3 regions of the Exiguobacterium sp. s161 genome follow, and region 1 is predicted to be linked to each of the others. Evidence: riboswitches for the same ligand, from Rfam matches in the RefSeq annotation. Region 1 holds a riboswitch; each other region holds the start of a gene.
The links. A riboswitch is a leader RNA that binds a small molecule or an ion and turns the genes downstream of it on or off. The one in region 1 is predicted to bind thiamine pyrophosphate.

Region 1 (7,304 bases):
TTTGCGGTCGTACACCGGACCAGACTTCTTCGATGACCGCGTCATGAATCGGTGGATACAGTCGTTCTGCTGCTTGAAGCAGTGACATGATCCCAGCGACACTGACGCCGACTGTCTCGTCGTGCGGCAGTTCGGTCGCACCGATCAAAATCCGTCCGTCAGCTTTTGGCACGAGGTAGACGGCTTCATCAAACAGAATCGAGCGTAACGGCTGACCCGCGAGACGGACGGCGAGACACTCCCCTTTGACCCCATATGTCGCGATCGAATTTCCGACTGTATCGAGCAAGGCTTGCGACCCGCGTCCGGCAGCGACCGTCACTGTTCGTCCGGTCCACGTTCCTGCGTTCGATTCGATCCTGATGAAGTCATCGTTCTCTTCGATGCGTGTGACATCTACCTGTTCTTCAATCGATATGCCACGTGCGTGTAAGGCATACATCAATGCAGTCGTTAGTCGTCGCGGATCGATTTGACCGACCGATGGAAATAAGTATTCTTGCCCATTTCGTTTCAATAAAAATGGTTGTTCCCGGTAGCCACAATCGATCCCGGTCTCGCGCGTGAGGCGTCGCGCAAGTAACGGATACAGACGGCGACTTCTCGCGGCAAGCGTATGCAATTCTTTTCTCAGCTCGATGTCCGTCGCAAGCATCCCGGCAGCCGCCCGACTCGTCCCTTGTCCGCATGTTCCGCGATCAAGGACAAGAACGGATTCGTTCTGACAAGCGAGACTGTAAGCAAGCGTCAAACCGATGACTCCACCACCGATTATGATGTGATCCGTCATACCCGTACCCCCTGATAACGCTGAATGGCAGCAAGCGGATCCGCTTGACCGAGAATACCGGATAAGACAGCGATTCCGCTTGCACCGGTCGCTGCGATTTCAGGAATGCGATCAGGAGTGATCCCGCCGATTGCGATGACTGGTTTCGTCGTGAAAGTGACAACTTGCTTCAAGGCATCGATCCCTCGCGGTGGTAGATCCGGCTTTGACGCTGTCGGATAAATATGACCGTACAGCAGTCGGTCGGCTCCTTCCGCTTCCGCTGCAAGTGCTTCTGCCAGAGAGTGGACGGATTTCCCGATGATGAGATCCGGAAAGTGTCGCCTTACATCGCCGACGCGTAAGGATCGTCGGGTCAACTGCACACCGATACCAGCGACATGGGCGACGTCGACCCGGTCATGAACCGTTAACTGTTCAGGCGAATACCCTTTCGCAAGGAGCGCGTCAATCAGTTCTACCAATTCTGTTGCCGACAAATTTGGTTCTCGAAGATGAAGCTGATCCGTATATGGTTGAAGCGATTGAAAGGTTTCCACTCCATCGCGTGGATTGATGGATCCCGTCGAAATCAGATGTAGACGCATCATGTTCTTCCTTTCCATACGAAAAAGGACCACTCCCGATGTTGAAGGGAGTGGTCCGAAAATGCGCTGAAGCGCTAAGGATATCTAAGGTTTCGAGCCACTTCCCTCCGCTAGTACGAACTAGATCAGGTTCAAAGGGTCCGGATACTTCCGTCTCAGTCTGCTGCGAGACTCCCCTAGTGTCTTTTCGTGTTTAATTGGCTTGCCCCATTAGTCTAGCATGAGTCGCTTTGCTTCGCTAGTCCTAGTTGAGCGCTTCCACTTGCTGAACAAGCTCCGATTTCGTCGGTCGCTGTTGCTTCTGGCTGTCGGCATAGGTCTGCTTCAGCTTTAAGATCCGCATCACTTTAGCATCGAGCATCGCAGGCGTCAGCGTTTTGTCTTTAACGGCTTGCATTACTTCGGTGTGGACCTTCGGATAGGCACCTGCTTCCGAAAACATCGCCATATCTGCTCCATTGACAAGTGCCTGGCGTGCCGCTTCCGCAAGACCATATCGTTTCGTGATCGCCCCCATGACAAGGTCATCCGTGATGATGACACCCTTGAATCCGAGTTGTTGACGCAAGAGGTCAGTCAAGATCGGCTTCGAGAGCGAAGATGGATTTTGATCGTCATATGCGGGATAGAGAATATGGGCGACCATCACCATCTCGGCGCCCTCTTGAATCGCTTCTTGGAACGGTAACAGTTCCGTTCGCTTCAGTTCTTCCTTTGATGCTGTCACTTTCGGCAAACCGACATGGGAATCGACACTCGTATTGCCGTGACCGGGAAAATGTTTGACGACCGGAATCGTTCCCGTCTCTTGCATCCCATGCATCAGGGCCGTACCGAGAGTCGCGACGGTCTTCGGATCAGCACTTAACGCACGGTCGCCGATGATTGGATTGTTCGGATTGCTATTGACGTCAAGGACCGGTGCGAAGTCCATGTTGAACCCATAAAATCGTGACAGGTGACCGAGCGTACGTCCGACATCTTCCATTTTTGCAGCATCTGCACCTTGCGCCATCCGTTGACTCGTCGGGAGACGTAATCGTTGATCCGGTACCCGGCTGACCCGTCCGCCCTCTTCATCAACCCCGACGAAGGCATACGGTTTTTGGTTCGTTTCTTGAATGGCACGCGTGAACGTCAAGAGTTGATCTTCTGACGTAATATTCCCACCAAGCAGTAAGACCCCACCGATCGCATGCGTCTGCAACAATTTCCGGTCAGCTGCTGAAAGTTCCGTGCCGGCGACTCCGATGTAGAGCAGTTGATCGATCTTTTCTGACGTCGACATCGCTTCAAGTTGCTGCTTTAATCGTGCTTGTTGTCGTTCCTCTTTCGTTGGTTCAGGTTTCGGTTTCTTTTCTTCTGTCGGTTGCTTCGTTTCCGGTTGTGATGGTTTCGTTGGTTCCGTCGTCTCCTGCGCACACCCTGCAAGCAACAGGCAACCGATCAGTGCTACTTTCTTCACAAAGGATCCTCGCTCCGGACACCATTGATGGAATAATAGACGGAAATCTCAGCGTTCAAGGATTGCGAAACCGAACAATATTTATCTTTTGATAACGAGATGGCGCGACGGACCTTATCTTCCGGGAGATCACCTTCGAGCCGGTAATGAATCGAGATCGACGTAAAGCGCCGCGGATGATCCTCTGCCCGTTCCCCTTCGATATCCATTTCGAAATGAGTAATCGTCAAGCGCATCTTCTCTAAAATCGAGACGATGTCGATTCCAGTACAGCCGGCAACGGCATGTAGCAGCAGTTCAGTCGGTCTTGGTGCTTGATTTTCGCCACCGTTCTCCGGTGCTGCATCCATCGCAAGATGATGCCCTGATTCCGTCTGTCCACTAAACCCCATCTGTTTGTTCCATGTCACTGTCGCTTGCATCGTTTCCACTCCTTTGTCAGTAGTCTTCTTCTGTAGTATACGCAAAAAACAGCAAGCCTGGAAATTCACACGCTATTTCGAATAATGGTTCTTTTCCCGAATTCTCGCTTTGCGATACCCGACGAAATCGTTTCATGCTATCCTGTTACTCATAGTTTCGCGCGCAAGCGCCAGAATTGAGGAATCATCCATGTCACCTACTACTCGTTTAAGTCGACGCGATTGGCTGTTGATCGCCACGTTGTCGCTCCTGACGTTCGTTCTCGGAACAAGCGAATTCGTCATCGTCGGGATCCTCGCTGAAATTTCCTCAGCCCTTGATATCACGATCGCAACAGCCGGTACGCTCGTCTCGGCATTTGCCATCTCCTTTGCGATTGGTACACCGATTGTCATGTCGCTGACCGGTCACTTGGAACGGCGTCGCCTGATTCTACGTCTGTTACTCGTTTGGGTCTTACTGAACCTTGCCAGTAGTTTTGCTCCAAGTTACGAAGTATTGCTCGCCACCCGCATCCTGACAGCCATCCTGACCGGTGTCTTGATCTCGCTCGCAATGGTCGTCGCAAGCGATGGCGTACCTGTCGCGAAGCGCGGTGTCGCCGTTTCGTTCATTTTCGGTGGTTTTACACTCGCGAACGTCCTTGGTGTTCCGATTGGTACGTTCATCGGGCAACACGCTGGCTTCGAAGCCACGTTCTGGCTGACGACAGTCATGGGAATGATTGCGTTCCTCGCTGTGTGGCAGATCGTTCCCGTCCAGCAATCGATGGGCTCCGGTTCAATCAAGGAGCAGCTTGGATTGCTCGCTAATCCACGGATCCTGATCGCCTTCTTCATTCCGTCGTTCGGCTTCGGAGCAACTTACGTCGTCTACACGTACCTCGTACCAATTCTGCAAACAGAACTTGGGATTGCGAAAACGTGGATTAGTCCGATCCTGCTCGCTTACGGTGTCGTCTCGATCTTCAGTAACATCCTTGCCGGCAAGATTGCTAGTAAAAATCCGATGGGACGCTTACGGTTCGTCTTCGTCGTGCAAGCAATCGTCCTTGCTGCGTTATACTTCACGACAGTATCCCTTCCGCTTGGTCTGTTCAACATCGCCTTGATGTCGTTGATGTCGATTTTATTGACGACTTCGACACAGATCTACTTGATCGACCTTGCTGAAAAGTTCAATCCGGAAGCAAAAGGACTCGCCGCTTCCTTGATGCCGGTTGCGAGTAACGTCGGGATTGCCTTCGGTTCGGCACTCGGTGGCATCGTTTATGCGAACGGTCCGATGATGAACACGGCACTGGTCGGTGGGCTTGTTGCGCTTGTCGCTGCTTTATTAACTGCAATCAGTCATCGTCTCGATCAGCGGTCATGAACGGCTACCTTATCCTTTTTTGTAACAGGTCGATGACGGTTCGATGACGTTATGATGATAGTCCCCATCTTACTGATGATTTTTCAGTATGATGGGGACTATGTTGTAGTAGAGGAGTGTCTGAAAGTGAAAGCATTACACATCATCGGCATCAGTTTATTGACGATCATCCGGCTCTGGCTCGGAATTCAGTGGTTCATCGCCGGGATCGGCAAGTACATCAATGGCTTTGATGCAAAACCGTTTCTTGAAGGGGCGCTAACGAAAGCGATAGGCGAAGACGCACTCGTCAGTTCGTGGTACGCGACGTGGATCGAGCAACTTGCCTTACCAAACGTCGGGCTGATCAACGTCTTGATTCCGTTCGCAGAACTCGTCATCGGGATCTTGTTGATCCTCAGTCTGTTGACGGTTCCTGCACTGGTCGTCGGAAGCATCATGAATCTCAATTACTTACTTGCTGGAACGATTGCGTTAAACCCGTTGTTCTTAGCAACCTCAATCGTCTTACTTGCTGCAGGCCGCTTTGCGTATCAAATCGGTATCGATCACTGGATCATGCGCTGGTATCGTGCGTCGCAACAACCACATCCCCTCGACCGGATTCCGGTCTAACGCAAAAACTCTCCCAAACGCGGGAGAGTTATTTTTTTTGTTGCTCGAGAATCGTCTGCTGTGTCGGAACCCCGCCGACTGGGACTGTCCGCTCGAGGAACAGATAAGGTTTGCCATCGACTTCAAAGCGACGGTCACCGAGATAACGTGCCGAATGCCCATCCGTTGCAAGCTTTTGTTCGATTGCTGAGACATGTTCGTCGAGTGAATAAAACCGATCGTCGAACGTCATTGTGATGTTTTTCTTACGGTACCCGAGTAAGAAATTGTAGTAGAACCAGTACATAACACCTGCGAAGACGACAAAAATCAAGAATTGCATGTCAGTTCCCCCTTTGTATAGTCTTTATACGTTGGAAGAAAACGGGAGGTTTCAAATTAGGAGTGGAAATTGGTTACTTTTATTAATTTATTGTGACTTCATTAAGGTAGATGTTATTTTTTGAATCTTTTTTATAAATATTTGCTTCATAAACAATCTCAGATGTCAGTGGATCGATCACCAATGATTTGACTTCATCTTTTTTCGTCTTATAAGCGAAATAGATGTGATCATGATCTACACTGATGTTTGTATACCCAAAATCCTCATCTGATGCTATCGAATCAAACTGAATCGATTTGGCAGATGATTGATTTGATTCTAAATTATAGATTTGCCATTCTAGTTTTTTCTCATCCGATGGTTCTTCAATAGAATCTTCAAGACCTATGATGTATTTTCCATCGTTTATGACATATGATGCGTAGATATCATCGAATTCTTTTAATATTTTTGACTGTTTGCCATCCTTTACGACAGTCTCGGTAAGAAAATCATCAGGATATTCTAATTCTCTTTCTTGATCAACGATCATTTTTCCGTCATAAAATGAACGAATTGTATCCCCTTTTCCTAGACGGTCAGGTAATTTGATTTTTGTCATCGATTTCTTTGTTAAATCGATTTGATAGATGTGCTCTTTTTCTATTTCTTTACTAAGAGTAGACGAATCAATCAATAACATATCCGCTGTTCGTTGAAACGGAGAATAACGTAACTGTTTGTTCATTTGAGTTTTAGGCACTTTAATTTTTGCACTCACTAATTTCTTAGTCTGTGCATTCCAATATTGAAGCTCAAGTTTGTCATCGTTCACCCTATTGATCCCATATGTAATCGAATCTTGTGTAAATACATGTGTGTCATTCTTCCAAATGAATTGTTGGAACGATCGGGGAGCATCACTCCAGCCAGATTCATCGCTGAAAATAAATGAAAATTTTGATTTGTTACGTTGCGTAACATTCCCGTTCATCGAAATACCATATTCATTCGGATTTAGTCCCCATTCACTGAGACGAACCTCCATCTTCTGAACAACTTCTTCATTTGGATTGCCTTTTTTCGTTTCGACTACAAATTTTATTTTATCAAATGAGAGTACCTGCCCAACGTAAAATCCTAAAGACACGATACAGATGACACCTAAAATTAATACATATTTGATTGAACGCATAGTGTCCTCCTTAAACAGCAATTTTCCATTTTAATAAACGAAGGCTTCTCCAAATCACATAAACAAAATAGACAACAAACAAGCCCATCAATACATATGCCTTTTCCGAGTTCAATAACAGCTTAGTCTGCTCTAGAAAATATATACTCGATACTGAACAGATGACCATGATGAAAATCTCGACTCCTACTCGAATGAAGCCACTCCATTTACGGTAGGAGCGTTCAATTAATACAAGCAAGAACATAAAACTTACAATGAACAATGATAATGCAAGAATTACAAATAAATTCGTCAAATTCAGCGAAAATAGTTCGCCTAGCGTACTTCCGACAGTTCTTAAGATATCTTTATCTATATAATCCTCTCGAACAACCAACCGGAAGAGACGGTTACCAATTTGAATCAAACACCATTGGATACCAAGAAAACTCATGATGATTAAAAAAACTGTTGTCAATTTCGAGAAGAAAATACTTGCACGATTCCCTGGAAGCATCAATAAACGATAGATATACTTCGTTTCACCTATCCAATCGCGGTACCAAATC
Region 2 (7,304 bases), on a different contig from region 1:
ACGGCATGTTGCTTGATGAACAAGAGAAATTCAACGAAACGCTACTCTCGTACGTCAAAGGAAATCAAACCGTCTAATCCAACAAGCCATGGACACCCATCCATGGCTTGTTTTTGTGTACAGGAAAAAGCGTGCGCCGGCGCACGCTTTTATGGGCGATACTTCCGCATGAACCGTTGATCGATCCAGCGCTTCAGGTACCAACCGAACGGGTGAGTCGAATACTGATTGCCATACATTGAAACCGCATGCCGTGGTCCCATCGATAAAATCGTCAAATAGTTCGTTTGCGGACGATAGGTTTGCAATGCCTCTTCCTGGACGTACCGTAAGAGGTTTGCCAGTAAGATCGGTGCTTGTCGGACAGCTGTGACACCATTCTTCGGAATATCGGGATAAGCGACGAGGGTCGCCGCGTCACCCGCAGCAAACAGACTTGGATCATCGAGCGCTTGCAGCTGTTCGTTGACGAGTAGAAATCCGTCTTCCGTATAGAGCTTGCTGTCCGCAAACAATGCCGGAGCTTTCGCACCCGTCAAGCGGATGATGGCATCTGGCTCGATTGGTGGGTGATGTGAAAAGCGGAGAGGAGACGCCTCGTTCAGTGGCCGTTCTCGAATCCAATGAACATCGAGTTCTTGTAAGCGTCGTTTAATGGCTTCCGCTGCGGGGTGTCCTGAAAGCAACTCGGGATCCGTGATCAGTGTAATCGGCACATCCGCCACTTTCAAGGACGCCGCCATCTCGACGGCCGCTGCACCACTTCCAATCAAGACTGGACGCTTTGCTTGTTGCAGACGCTTTAATGTATCCGGTAACCGGTAGTTCGGTTTGATCGATAATCGTGTCGTATCTTCCGACCAATCGAACGAGCCGATATTCGTCGAGACGACGTCATAAGTATAGTGTCTGCCGGATGCACCGAAGACGACTTTTTCAACGGGGTCGATTTTGATGACGGTCTCCTCGATGAATTGTTTATCATAGGCGCGACATAAGACGGCGACGTCGATACGGATCTCATCAATGTCGTATGTACCGTCAGCAAGTCCGGAGTACATGCCCGAGTAATATTGGTACGTCGAGGCGTTTAAAATCAGCCACTCGACGTCTTCTGTTGGTCCATTGGTAATGCAATGCAGATGAGCGTGCCCTGCACCAATCAAGAGGATTCGTTTCATGTCGTTCTCCTTCAATCTGTCTTGCTAGAATGTACCCGGATACGGGTGGCGGTAATCATAGACAAAAGACAAGACTGATAAACAGGAGGATGACCACGAGGTAGATAATATCCTGGCGCTGAACGACTGGCACTTCATAATATGTCCGTTCCACTGAAAAATGACGGGCTTCGAAAGCGATTGCCATCCGTTCTGCCCGCTGGATCGATCGCGAGAAGAGCGGTAAGCCGATTGATAGGAACGCATCACCAGGAAAGCGACTGTGCACGTTCCGAATCATTCGGACTCGCCGTAAGACGCGGACTTCTTCGACCAGTTGTGGCAGAAAGCGGATCCCGGCAAGGAACCCATACGCGAAGCGAGGCGACACCTTTGCCTGGTGAATTAAGCTCATCACGAACCGGGTCGCATCGGTCGTCGTGACGAAAGCGAAACTTAAGCAGACGAACGTTGCCATCCGTAAGGCAAGTAACCAGCCGTGCATGACACTTTCCGACGTGACATGAAACCAACCAAACGACCATAGAGGATTCGTTCCTTTGCCGAAGGCTGCCATCATCCAGAACGTCAATAAGAATAATAGACTGTAAGGTGCGAGTCGTTTCAAGAAATCGCGAGGACCCCACCCGGAGAGGAGTAGCAGAGCGATAGCAAAACTCAGGAACACCAACGTCTTGACCCAGTCGTTCGTTGCAATCAAGGCAAACATGATCAAAACCAATCCGCTCCCCTTAATGACAGGATTGAGTTTAGCGAACGGTGACGCGTTTGTCTGCATTGCGCTTCACCTCCTGGAATTGGTACGAAAGTGGACGTTGTAGCTGACAGCGTTCGAGTAACGGAACGTCAGCGAATAACTCGCTCGGACGCCCGTCAAAAGCAATCCGCCCTTGCTCCATGACGAGGACACGATCCGCGTATCGGGCGACGAGTTCCATATCGTGTGTTGCCATGACGAGTGTCGTTCCGTTTTGTTGTTCCGTCAACAACTGTTCCATGAGCCGCCGCGTCGTCAATCCATCCTGTCCGAACGTCGGTTCATCGAGCAACAACACATCCTTTGACTGCCCGAGCATCGTCGCGACGCTGAGCCTTCGTTGTTGCCCCGTACTAAGCGCAAGCGGTGACTGCTGTTTGACAGATGCGAGTTCCAGCCGTTCGAGCAACGCTGTGCGCTCATCACTCGTCGCTGCCCGGTGACTCCAGTCGATTTCCGCTTCGACTGTCAGTTTGAGAAACTGCAGATCCGGTTGTTGAAAGACATAACCAACATGCTCATAAAAGCGTCGCCGGGAGTAACGCTGAGCCGGACGTTCCTGGAACCGATATGTTCCTTGATGCGAGAGCAACCGCCCGAGTGTTGCAAGCAACGTACTTTTCCCGGATCCGTTTGCCCCGAGCAGCATCACCCATTCTCCCGTCTTCAGGAAAAATGTCGCATCGGTCAGCGGGTAAGGTGCTTTCGTCGATAATGCAGCGACGTGTAACAAGGCAGTGCCTGCTGTAGCGACTGGAGGAAGCACGTGAAGTCGCGCTGCTTGTGGTCCATCTATGGGTAACGTCTCTAACGTGTACGGATACAAAGAGGGAACAGCGATCCCTTTCGATTGAAGCTCTTTATACCCCTGCGGGAACAAATCCTGCGGATGCGCCGTTGCAGTCACCGATCCGTCTTCAAGTAAGATGATCTGATCGACATACGGCAAACAGACATCGAGTTGGTGCTCGATCAAGACGATCGTTAAATCATGTTCTTTCTGAATCCGAAAGATCAACGCCATCAGCTCGTGTTGCCCGATCGGGTCAATCTGAGCCGTTGGTTCATCTAGTAATAAAATCGTCGGCTCAAGTGCCAGGACCGCGGCGAGCGCGAGGCGTTGTTTCATCCCCCCGGATAGACTCGCGATTGGTGTCGAGAAGGGGAGAGGGAGACCAACGAGTGCGAGTAAGCGTTCAATGCGTTCCTCCATCTCTTCGCGTGGAATCGACCGGTTTTCTAAACTAAAAGCGATTTCGCGTCCGATCGTTTCCATGCAGAACTGTTCTTCTGGATTTTGAAATAAGACTCCGACCGAACCGGACCGGGTAACTGTACCAGTCTGTTCGACTTCGATCGTCTCCGGTGTCAGTCCGGCTAGGGCATGAAGCAGTGTCGTCTTGCCACTCCCACTGCGTCCGAGCAGAAGGGTCGTTCCGTGTTCGATCGTCAGCGATACATGATTGAGCACCGATTTCATCTGACCGGGATAGCGGATGCTGAGATCGTCGACAGTAATCATGCGACTTCCCGTTTCGCACGTCCTGCCGCAAACCCGTTCAAGACACCGGTCGCAACAAGGCGACGGATGAGAATCGCTGCAAGCAAGCCGCCGAGTAATGCACCACTAATCATTTGTAAACCTGTTGTCGCAAGCAACGTCGTCGTCGTGTAGTAACCGAATCCGTTCGCGATCAGACTATAGACGATGCTACCAATTGCGGCTCCAACACCCGATAACATCAATGTCCAGGTGTCATAACGGCGATAACGCGTCATCGCGAAGACGAGTTCCGCACCAAGTCCTTGGCAGACCCCGATCAGTAGAGCCGATAAGCCAAAGTGACTACCCGTGAACAGCTCGACGGCTGCCGCGACGATTTCCGCGATGAGGGCAGCACCTGGTTTTTGAATGATTGCTGCGACGAGCGGGCTTGCGATGATCCAGATCCCAAACATCCAGTTGGCACCGACTGGCCCGAAGATTGCAGACATCGGTAACCAGAGTGTCGACCAACCGAGATAGATGACCCCGCAAGCGACGGCGAGCATCATCATGACCATAATTTCTTTCATTTTCCAGTGTTGCATCGTGTTTGTCCTCCTTTAAGTAGGGGAGACACCAAAAAAGACCGCCCTCCGTAAAAAAGAGAGCGGTCCTCAGAAAAACTGCGCGCAGCAGGAGTCATTGGATGTGATCGCTCCACTTTCCTACGCTAGTATGAACTAGATCAGGTTCGAAGGGTCCGAAGTGAATCGTCTCAGCCAAATGGGCTCCCCTAGTGGATATGGTAATAGATGATACGCTGTTCACTTTAGGCAATCTTCTGTCTATTGTCAAGACACAAAAAAACGATACGCCACGAAAGGCGTATCGTTAAACGACTTATTTGTTGTCTTCGTTCTCTTCTTTTGCTTCTTCTGAAGACTCTTCCGTAGCTTCCGCTTCGTTGTCTTCGCCAGCTTCCGCTTGTGCCTCAGCTTCTGCTTCTTTGATTTCCTCAAGCTCTTGTTCAAGCGTTGATTCGACGACAGCTGCGACTTGAATGTCGCCTTCTGTGACGATACGGAAATCTTTTTGTTCCGGAAGATCAGCTACAGAGATTGAATCGCCGATTTCGAGGTTTGTGACGTCGACTTCGACGTTCTCTGGTAATTTATCTGGTGTTGCTGCGACTGTCACTTTAAAGAGTGTCTGTGACAGGAATCCACCGACTTTAGCACCAGCTGCTTCGCCGATGAGTACGACGTCTGCTTCGACTTCTGTCTCTTCATCCATTTTAACGGCGATGAATTCAACGTGATCGACAGTTGGTGTGAATACATCCATATCACGACGGTTGATTAAGACGTTAATATTTTTACCGTCGAGTTTCAGTGAAATCAAGACGTTCTCACCGTTTTCTCGAACGATTTTAAGCAATTCTTTTTCTTCAAATGCGATTGGTGTACTTTCCACTTTGTAACCATACACGACACCAAGAGCTTTTCCTTCATGACGTAATTGTTTACGGAGTGAGCGTGGACGTACCTCGCGTTTTTCGGCTGTTAATTTAACTGACATGTTCATTTCCCCCTTGAATTTGGTATAGCCCTCAAAAGGTAATGAATGTAGGAGCAGGACAAGTCCTGAACAATTTAAATATGCTAAGACAATCGGTTCCAGACTCGCATTGAATCTGACGCTTTCGTGACTTTGCATTTCTCTCCCAGGTCATTACGCTGATATTGAGAAACATGTGTGAGTAAGTCACCGTTTGATGCGGTGCTAGTGAGTTTATACCCCTATGTTTTAAATCCTTAAACCTCTATTTTTTATTTTTTAAAGTCGAAAGACCTCCAAAACGCTTGAAATCAAGGGTTAAGAGGTCTTTCATTTTTTTCATTTTTTATGGTGATGCGTTGGTTTTCACGGACTAATACTCGGATGAGACGTTCGATGTGCCGCATCGTCGTCTGTCCCATCGTTGAGATTTGGAGCCATTGATTATGGACGAGATAGTCGCTTTCATATTGAACATGATAGCCCTGGATCCGGAGAGCGTCTCCTAAAGCGGTTGCTGACGGATGGACGATCGTCAGAATTCCCGGCGCTTGTGCTTCTTGAGTCGCAAGCAGGTTGAAACCAGTCGCCCGAACGGCCTGTTCGAGATAGGTCATCTTGATGGCGGCTTGATCGAGATCAAGGGCATCGAGCGCTGCCTGACAGGCGAGCAACAAGTTCGATGAGCCGGAAAAGGCGACGCCTTCCGCATAGAGTCCGAGATCCAGATAACGTGGAATTCGTGGAGAAGGTAGGATGCTGTCTGTATGACCGATGAACGCAAGACCCGGTAAACCACCAATTGCTTTTCCGGAGACGGTCGTGACGAATCTGCAACCAGCGTATGAGAAACGTCCGGTTCCGACGGCGCTGATCGCATCGACGATGAGTGCGGTTCGTTGATTTAACAGTGCTTTTACCGCATCGAGATCGTAGAGGACGCCCGTAGACGTCTCACAATGCGTCAACCAGATCCAGTCGTATTCCGTTTGATGCAGCTGGCTTGCGAGTTGTTCTAATTCGATTGGGTGACCGGACGGAAGCAGGTGGATATCAAATGACTTTCCTGCTCGTGCCGCGTGATCGATCAAGCGTTGACCGAACTCGCCACCGTTTAGGATCAATCCATGTCCACTCAGTTGTTGTGCGACGATATCGTTGGCGAGGGTACCACTGCCGACAGCCATCGAGACATGTGGCAAATCCAGCAACTGACACATCCGACCACGTAAATCTTGATCGAGCTGGCGCATCGAAGCCGTCCGGTGCGGGCGCGGTGCTTGTTGCGCCGCTTGGCGAACCGTTGGTGCAACCTCGACTGGACCGGCTAGAAAATGCAGAGGACGTAAAACGTCCGCGATGACGGATCGTTCATATGTTGCGCGTGACAACAACATCGGTACGAACTGGGCATCGCCACTACCGAGCGTTGCTGCGATTGGTGTGAAGCCGAACCGCGCATATAGTTTAGCTTCCCGTGTCGTACCACTGATATAGACATGATCAATCGTTTCCCGCTCCAAGTAGACCATCAAAAAACGCATTAATTGCATGAACGTACGACTATTGCGGTATTCGGGACGAACGCTGAGTAAGCGGATTTCCGCTGGGTCCGTCAGTGTCTCATCTAGCGTCACGCCCTTTTCCTCAAGCGAAAAAGGACGATGCTTTCGAATAGCAATCATCGCGACGAGTCGATCGTCTTCCTTGCCGATCAGATAGGTATTTTGATCATGAAACCGGTCAATCCGTTTCCGTTCGATATTCGGTTGATGTTGCGGAATCTCTTCCGTGAAGGTGAGGTAGTTCAGTTCATGGATTGCTTCCGCGTCCGAAGCGGTGGCAATGGAAAAGTCGATCATGAGACGTCCTCCTTATGTAATGACTGGCTTGTGAAGTGCATCATGAGCCCACAGGACAAGTAGACTTACGGCAACGGCACACAAGATATTGATGGGTCCCGCGTCAAAGTAGACAGGGAGTAACGGGAGCAGAACAACCGGAATCAGCCCCGCTTTGACGCTATCTTTCGTTACGAGATAAGACAGACCGAGTATGCCTAGTCCGACAAGATATGCCCACGGCGTGATGGCGAAGACGATGCCGGAAAATACGGCATATCCTTTACCGCCACGTCGCGGATGAAACAATGGAAACAAGTGGCCGATGAGCACGGCAAGAGCAACGGGATAAAATGCATCTGTGATCTGTAGTGCAAGAACGGTCTTCGCGGCATCAAACAGATACACGAATAAAAAGGCCGGGAGCCCACCGGCACGATGGGCGTTGCGGGCACCGATGTTTCCGGAACCGACCTGAGCCA
Region 3 (7,304 bases), on a different contig from region 1:
CGAAGCAGGCAATCTAAAATCAGCGGGACCGAACCTGCCTGCAGGTATCCGAGCGATCTTCGGAACGTTCAAACCGCAAGGCACTTTACCGGTTGATGTGCCGGTCTTTCAGAACGGTGTCTTTACCGATCAACTGCATCTCGAATTCGGTGACGGCTTTAAAAACTGGAAAAAATGATGACGTGATACACCAAAAGACCGAAGCTCCTTAAAGGATGCCTCGGTCTTTTAGTGATTGATACGGATATTCAGCTTCTTCTTTCGCACGATGGTAGACGCGGTATAACCAATAAGTCAGTAGTGCATAGACGACGATGACAAGAACAGCAGAAATGTAGCTCCCCATGCTATACGCTACCTTAAAGTTACGTGTCGAAGCGGATATACCGGATAACACGATTAATATCGGAATGATGTATCCAAGAAATCTTACTTTGACTCTACCAAGCATTCGTTGTACAGCATATGCTGCACTGATCACAAGTGCGATCACGATGATTTCCATTCCAATCCCTACTCTCACTAAATGGTATTCCTAATTCTACCATCTAGTGATTCAAGAAGATACCGCTCGTGCTGGAATCGTTTCGTAAACTGACGCAAATGTCTCTTCCGTCCACCCCATGTGCCAGAAGAGTAACTCATAGTAACAACTCGTCACGAAATGACGTTTCATCCGCTCGCGTTCCGTCGGGCTCGCTTGCTCCGCCAGCGCATCAAGCCGTGCAATCTGTTCAAAGACGACCTTTTCAAACCATTCCGAGCTATACGTGTCGATCCATTGCTGATAGATTTTTTCTTCCGGAGTACACGTCAGTAATTGCTGTCCGACTTCATAATACAACCAGTAACATGGCAAGATGGCAGCAATCGTCTCACCGAGCGTTCCTTCACTCGCATGATGCATGTGCGAGACATACGCATATGCTGTCGGTGCCGGTTCAAATGCTTCAAGGTCTGCTGCCGTAATACCGAGCGGCTCAAAAAATGATTGATGTAAGCTCAACTCTGCCTCATAAGTCGAAGTCGCATGTTCGGCAAGTGTCGCGATCGTCGCGAAGTCGTCTGCTTTTGATGCTGCCTTCGCTTGAATCTTCGCAAAATGTTTTAAGTAATAGGCATCCTGCATGACGTAATGCCGAAATTTCGAGAGCGGTAACGTCCCCTCCCCGATTCCTTGTACGAATGGGTGCGTAAAACTACTATCCCAATACGCTTGTGCCGCTTGTTTGATTTCTTGTGTGAACGTCATGATCTCATCCTCCTCGTTTAGTTATGAAACGAAAAAACACCACCCCGAAACACACGGGCATGGCGCAAGAAGAACAAGACTTGACGCCACTTCCCTCCGTAAGTACGAACTTAATCAGGTTCAAAGGGTCCGAACGTCTTCGTTCGTCTCAGTCGGTCTACCGACTCCCCTAGTGGTCATTATTCGATTCAAATTCACTATAGCATGCTGAAAACGGAAGTCAAGTTGTCTCCTTTTCGCTATACTATGGAGTGTCAGAAGACGGATATCGTCTCCATCTGCAGACCGATTCCGAACAGACATCGTTCCCGTACACTAAATTTAGTACCTGATACTATAATTCATTCTGTTACTTACAATTGGAGGATTTCATTATGCATACACCAACAAAATTCATGGCATCAGCCGTTATCGCTTCTGCTTTATTACTCCCAACAGCCGCATCCGCCGAACAAGTCGTCGATAAGACGATCGTCACACTCGGGGAGTCGCTCGGCGCAAAAGATAAAGCATGGGTGCTTTCACGTCTCAATGCACCGGAAGGCATCACACCGATCATCGCCACTTCTGCTGACGAGGAAAAATATCTCGGGAAAAACATCCCACAGTCGCAAAAAGGCGGCAACATGTATTCGTCGGCTAAAATCGAACTGACGGAAAAAGGAGATGGACTCTCCGTCTCGACGGAAAACATCACATGGGTGACGAAGGATATGTATCTCAACGCTCTCGTCACAGCGGGTGTCAAAGATGCCGACATCACGATTACTTCCCCTTACAAGGTGACCGGGACATCGGCACTGACAGGAATAATGAAGGCGTACGATCAAACTTCCGCTGAAACCGGGATAAAGTTAAGTGACGAACGCAAGGATTTAGCACAGCAAGAATTATTGGTCACATCAGACGTTGGAAAAACGGTCGGCACGGATAAAGTCGCTGACTTGATGAATGAGATCAAGGCTGAGATCGCCAATCAAAAACCGGAAACCAAAGTCGAGATCGAAAACTTGATCGTCCAAGTCATTCAAAATAACAATATCCAGTTGTCTGACGCACAAATGGACCGGTTGACGAATCTATTCAATCAAATGGAGCAAGCGAACATCAACTGGGGACAAATCGAAAGTGGACTCAAAAATGCGGGACAAGACATCCATGCCTTCGCAACATCAGAAGAAACGAAAGGGTTTTTTGCTAAACTATTCGATGGACTCAGTGACTTCTTCAGTTCAATCGCAGGTGTGTTCAAATAATTCAGACTTCCGTAACTGACAAAAAAATAGTAAACTAGATGTATCTAAAACGAAAGGTGGTGTGAAAAGATGGACTTTGCCGCGTGCAAACACTGGTTGATGGAACAATTGTATCTGTTGCGCGCGATTTTTCATGGAATGGCGTTCTAAGGCACCCGTCTGCCCTTTTTTAGAACTTCATGATTGAAAAATACAGCAAAGCGCATCTTTCACACGATAGGGAGAGTGCTGTTTGCGCTCTCCTTTTTTTGATGCGCGCGAAAGGATCAACTTACTATGATGATTTGCGACATTCAACACCTGACCAAACAATTCGGAGGCGAGACAATTTTAACGGATGTTTCCCTCTTCTTAAACGAACACGACCGTGTCGGTCTGATTGGACGAAACGGGAGTGGTAAAACGACATTACTCCGCTTGCTTGCTCGCCTTGAGCAACCGGACGGTGGTGTCATCTATCAAAAGAGCGGTTTGACGATCGGCTATTTAGAACAACTTCCTGTATATAGTGAGACGATGACCGGACTCGACGTCCTTTGGACAGCGTTTGAAGACATCCTCGCGATCCGTTCTCGGATGCAACAGTTGGAGCAAATGATGGCGACAGCACCAGAGAATCTTGATGCGTTACTCGCACGATATGCGGAAGCGACGAATGCGTTCGAACAAAAGGATGGCTATCTACTCGACTCGAAGATCGAGCGCATGGTGAACGGGTTACACCTTCGTCCGTTACTCACTCGTCCTTTCCACCAGTTGAGCGGTGGTGAACAGACGAAGATTTGTCTCGGTCGCATGTTACTCATGGAGCCAAATCTGCTCATTCTTGACGAACCGACGAACCATCTCGATTTAGCTGCCGTGGAATGGCTGGAGCAGTTCTTACGGGACTATACAGGGACCGTCCTGCTCGTTTCTCACGACCGGGTCTTCTTAGACGCCGTCGTCACCTCGATCGTTGAACTCGAAGACGGTGAACTGACAGCCTATATAGGGAACTACAGCGCGTTCGTCGTCGAACGAGAACGTCGCTTGATGGAACAGTTCCACGCCTACCAAGAGCAACAGAAAAAAATAAAGAAAATGAAGGAAGCGATTCGTCGACTCCGGCAATGGGCAAACGAAGCATCTCCACCGAGTGAGAAATTATTCCGTAAAGCAAAATCGATGGAACGGGCACTCGAGCGGATCGAACGGATTAAACGACCACAACTCGAAGCCAAAACCGCTGACGTCTCTTTTTCTTCTACCGATCACTCGAGCCAAGTCGTCTTTCGCGCTGAAGAACTCTCGTTTTCTTACGGAACCCGCCACATTTTTGATAACGTTTCGTTCGAGATCATGGCACAGGATCGGATCGCGATCGTCGGAACGAATGGAAGCGGGAAATCGACGTTGCTCTCACTGCTGCTTGACGAATTATCACCAGACGCAGGCACACTCACGCGTGGACCATCGAATCGGATCGGTTTCCTGTCCCAGCATGCCCATTTCGAAGAGGACGCGCGGTTAATCGACTGGTTTAGAGACCGGATTGCCGTTCCAGAAGCGGAAGCCCGCCATATCCTTTCCCGGTTCCTGTTCTTTGGACCAACTGTCTTTCGGTCCATTTTGTCACTGAGCGGAGGCGAGCGGGTGCGATTGCAACTCGCCGTCCTCGTTCATTCGTCGATTAACGTCTTGATTCTCGATGAGCCGACGAATCATTTAGATATTGAATCAAGAGAGACACTCGAAGAAGCACTCGAGAATTTTTCTGGTACATTGATTGCCGTCTCACACGATCGCTATTTCTTGAATCGTCTTTTCTCGAGAATCATTTGGCTTGACCGCCAAATTACTTCGTATGCTGGAAGCTATGCTTACGCAGTGGAGAAACGACAAGCCGTTCGTGCCACACCACCTCAAATAAATCATGAGAAGAAATCGAGTATTTCAAAGCGTTCGAATGCGCCTGCGAAAGAACAGTCCATCGAACAACAAATTGAAGAGCTAGAATTTCAAGTCGTACATCTTGATGCCATTCTCTCTCATGTATCCGAGGAAGAAGAATGGATGACGGTCGAGATGAAAAAAGAAGCATTGTTACAAAAAATTGAAGGTTTGTATGAGCGCTTAATTCTAGAAACTTGAACTAACATGATTAGTCCTCCTTTGACTCGGGAAAATAGGAACAGATACGTCAAAGGAGGAATTCATTTTGTCTCAAGCCATGTTGATCATCAACCCGTCTTCTGGAAAAGAACTCGGAAAAAAACACGCGACGCTCGCTGAAGAGACGCTTGCTACTCGCTTTGAAACCGTCGACGTCCGGTTTACGGAAAAAGAACACGATGCGACGGAATTCGCGCGTCATGCCGCCCAGTCTAATTACGACGCGGTCATCGCCATGGGAGGTGACGGAACGGTCAATGAAGTCATCACCGGAATCGCCGAGCAACCGCATCGGCCAACACTCGGGATCGTCCCACTCGGAACGGTCAATGACTTATCGCGCGCATTACACATCCCGACGGATCCCGAAGAGGCGATCCAGATTCTAGCTGATGCCCCTGCCCGACCGCTCGATATCGGTAAATATGATGACCATTACTTCATGAACGTCATCGCTGTTGGTCTGATTGCAGAAGCCGTTGAGGAGGTCAGTGTCGAACAAAAAACGTCACTCGGATCGGTCGCTTATTTCATTGAAGGTCTAAAAGCCTTCAAGGATCATAGTCCCTATCCGATTGAAATCCATTCCGCTGAGAAACAATTCGATGGAGAAGCACACTTGTTGATTATCGCCTTGACGAATTCCGTTGGTGGGTTCGAATCCTTTGCAGAAGACGCAAAGGTCGATGATGGACTGCTACATGGGTTCATCATTACGAAGCTTGGATTCTTTGATGCGCTCCAAGCATTACCTAAACTTATCACGGGTGGATTATCAAAAGCCGATCAAATCGAACACTTCACGACGACACGTGTCGAAATTCGCTCGAAAGAAGAACTGCCGATTAATGCCGATGGAGATACAGCAGGTCATGTTCCCGTGACTGTCGAGGTACTCCCGCAACATTTAACTGTGTTTTCACCCTCTTCCATTGAATAACAGTATAGGTTTCATAGAAAAAAGAACTGACTCTTCGTCAGTTCTTTTTTACTTATTAACCCATTACAATATATGTTAATAACGCATAATTTTGAAATACATTTGAAATATTTTTGTGTTATTGACGATGCTATAATCATCTCAGGCGAAAAATCATTCCCTAAAATAAATAAATATACATAAAATCTTACAATTTTGTAATGATCAGTTCTGTCGCTTCAGATTTTTAAGGAGGAAATACACTCAATGAAACGTTTACTTACAACAATGACAATGACAGCTTTGGTAGTTTCAGGTTTTGCAACAACGAGTGCTTCGAAAGTTGAAGCTGCAACGACATATAAGGTAAAGGTCACAGCGGACGGGCTTCGTGTCCGTACAGGTCCATCAACGGCTTATAAAATCGTCGGTAGCGTCAATACAGGACAGACATTCAATTATCTCGGTGTTTCCGGTTCATGGACAAAAATTTCGTACGGCGGCGCATCACGCTATGTTTCTTCTACATATGTTAAAAAGTACAGTACGACGACTTCGTCAAAAGCAACGACTGGTTTCTCACGTCCAGCAAGTGGTCCAATCACGCAAGGATATGGTGCTGCGAGTGGCGTTTACGGTTATACGTTCCATAACGGCATCGATATCGGCGCTCCAACAGGCACACCTGTCTATGCATCGGCTGCCGGTAAAGTCATCACATCCCGTTATTACGGCGCATACGGAAATCATGTCATGATGACACATACGGTGAACGGTATCCAGTACACGACAGTATATGCACACTTGAACAGTCGCTCTGTCTCAGTCGGACAAACGATTGCTAAAGGATCGAAAATCGGTACGATTGGTGCGACAGGTAACGCATTCGGTGCGCATCTCCACTTCGAAATGCATCGTGGTCCATACGTCTACAGCGGAACGTCTGCTGCAAACAGTGTCAATCCACTCAATTACTTCAACTAAGCTTGATTCACCGGACTTCTCTCCATGAGAAGTCCGGTTTTGTGTTTCAGATGAAATCTCCTGACAGGAGTGGTACGGTATGATTATGAGTCTAATCCACAACGGAGGCGAAACCCATGAAACGAACGATCCCTCTTCTTTTATCAGCGACGTTTGGTGTGACGTTACTTGCCGGATGTCAAGATCAGCCGACACCTGAAGAACGTCTTGATGCCTACATCAAACTTTGGGAAAAACAAGATTACGATAAAATGTATACGTACGCGAGTACGGCTACTAAAAAAGAATATGGTAAAAAAGAATTCATCGACCGGACAAAACAGTTGTCGAAAACACTTGATATCAAAAAGTTATCCGTCGAGCGAAAAAAAGCAGAGGAAGCAACGGATGACGAAAAAGCGTCCCTTCCCGTACAAATCTCCTTTGATACGGTTGCAGGAGCCGTTGCTTATGATAAACAAGTCCCGTTAACATTCGAGAAACAAGGAGAAACGGAAAACTGGTTCATTGACTGGGACTCTTCGTTTGTTCTAAAAGACTTTAAGAAAGAAGATAAAGTTCAGTTACAAACCGTAGAAGGCAAACGCGGTGATTTACTTGATGCGAACGATAAACCGCTCGCGACCTCTGGTAAAGGATATGCTGTCGGCGCAACTGCAGGACAACTTAAAGATGTCGCACAAGTTGCCGAGTTGCTCGATCGCCCGACCTCATCGGTCGAAGATTCCTTAAAAGCAAG

Region 2: another riboswitch for thiamine pyrophosphate. It lies ahead of KNQ14_RS06460 (ECF transporter S component); the one in region 1 lies ahead of KNQ14_RS08545 (thiamine phosphate synthase).
Region 3: another riboswitch for thiamine pyrophosphate. It lies ahead of tenA (thiaminase II); the one in region 1 lies ahead of KNQ14_RS08545 (thiamine phosphate synthase).

The regions. Positions count from the first base shown of each region.
Region 1 covers NZ_JACSNH010000002.1:189,408-196,711, forward strand. The annotation lists gene KNQ14_RS08540 (FAD-dependent oxidoreductase) at 1-790, opposite strand, end outside; gene KNQ14_RS08545 (thiamine phosphate synthase) at 787-1,380, opposite strand; TPP riboswitch at 1,463-1,565, opposite strand; gene nagZ (beta-N-acetylhexosaminidase) at 1,622-2,842, opposite strand; gene KNQ14_RS08555 (OsmC family protein) at 2,839-3,264, opposite strand; gene KNQ14_RS08560 (MFS transporter) at 3,455-4,639, shown strand; gene KNQ14_RS08565 (DoxX family membrane protein) at 4,766-5,254, shown strand; gene KNQ14_RS08570 (hypothetical protein) at 5,283-5,576, opposite strand; gene KNQ14_RS08575 (hypothetical protein) at 5,659-6,753, opposite strand; gene KNQ14_RS08580 (hypothetical protein) at 6,764-7,304, opposite strand, start outside.
Region 2 covers NZ_JACSNH010000001.1:1,272,682-1,279,985, forward strand. The annotation lists gene KNQ14_RS06440 (alpha/beta fold hydrolase) at 1-77, shown strand, start outside; gene KNQ14_RS06445 (NAD(P)/FAD-dependent oxidoreductase) at 150-1,181, opposite strand; gene KNQ14_RS06450 (energy-coupling factor transporter transmembrane component T family protein) at 1,237-1,959, opposite strand; gene KNQ14_RS06455 (ABC transporter ATP-binding protein) at 1,931-3,460, opposite strand; gene KNQ14_RS06460 (ECF transporter S component) at 3,457-4,029, opposite strand; TPP riboswitch at 4,130-4,229, opposite strand; gene KNQ14_RS06465 (50S ribosomal protein L25/general stress protein Ctc) at 4,325-5,002, opposite strand; gene KNQ14_RS06470 (GNAT family N-acetyltransferase) at 5,293-6,843, opposite strand; gene KNQ14_RS06475 (glycerol-3-phosphate acyltransferase) at 6,856-7,304, opposite strand, start outside.
Region 3 covers NZ_JACSNH010000003.1:275,128-282,431, reverse strand. The annotation lists gene KNQ14_RS11000 (glycoside hydrolase family 3 protein) at 1-178, shown strand, start outside; gene KNQ14_RS10995 (hypothetical protein) at 209-505, opposite strand; gene tenA (thiaminase II) at 557-1,252, opposite strand; TPP riboswitch at 1,327-1,433, opposite strand; gene KNQ14_RS10985 (DUF1002 domain-containing protein) at 1,627-2,508, shown strand; gene abc-f (ribosomal protection-like ABC-F family protein) at 2,785-4,641, shown strand; gene KNQ14_RS10975 (diacylglycerol/lipid kinase family protein) at 4,709-5,602, shown strand; gene KNQ14_RS10970 (M23 family metallopeptidase) at 5,849-6,565, shown strand; gene KNQ14_RS10965 (penicillin-binding transpeptidase domain-containing protein) at 6,682-7,304, shown strand, end outside.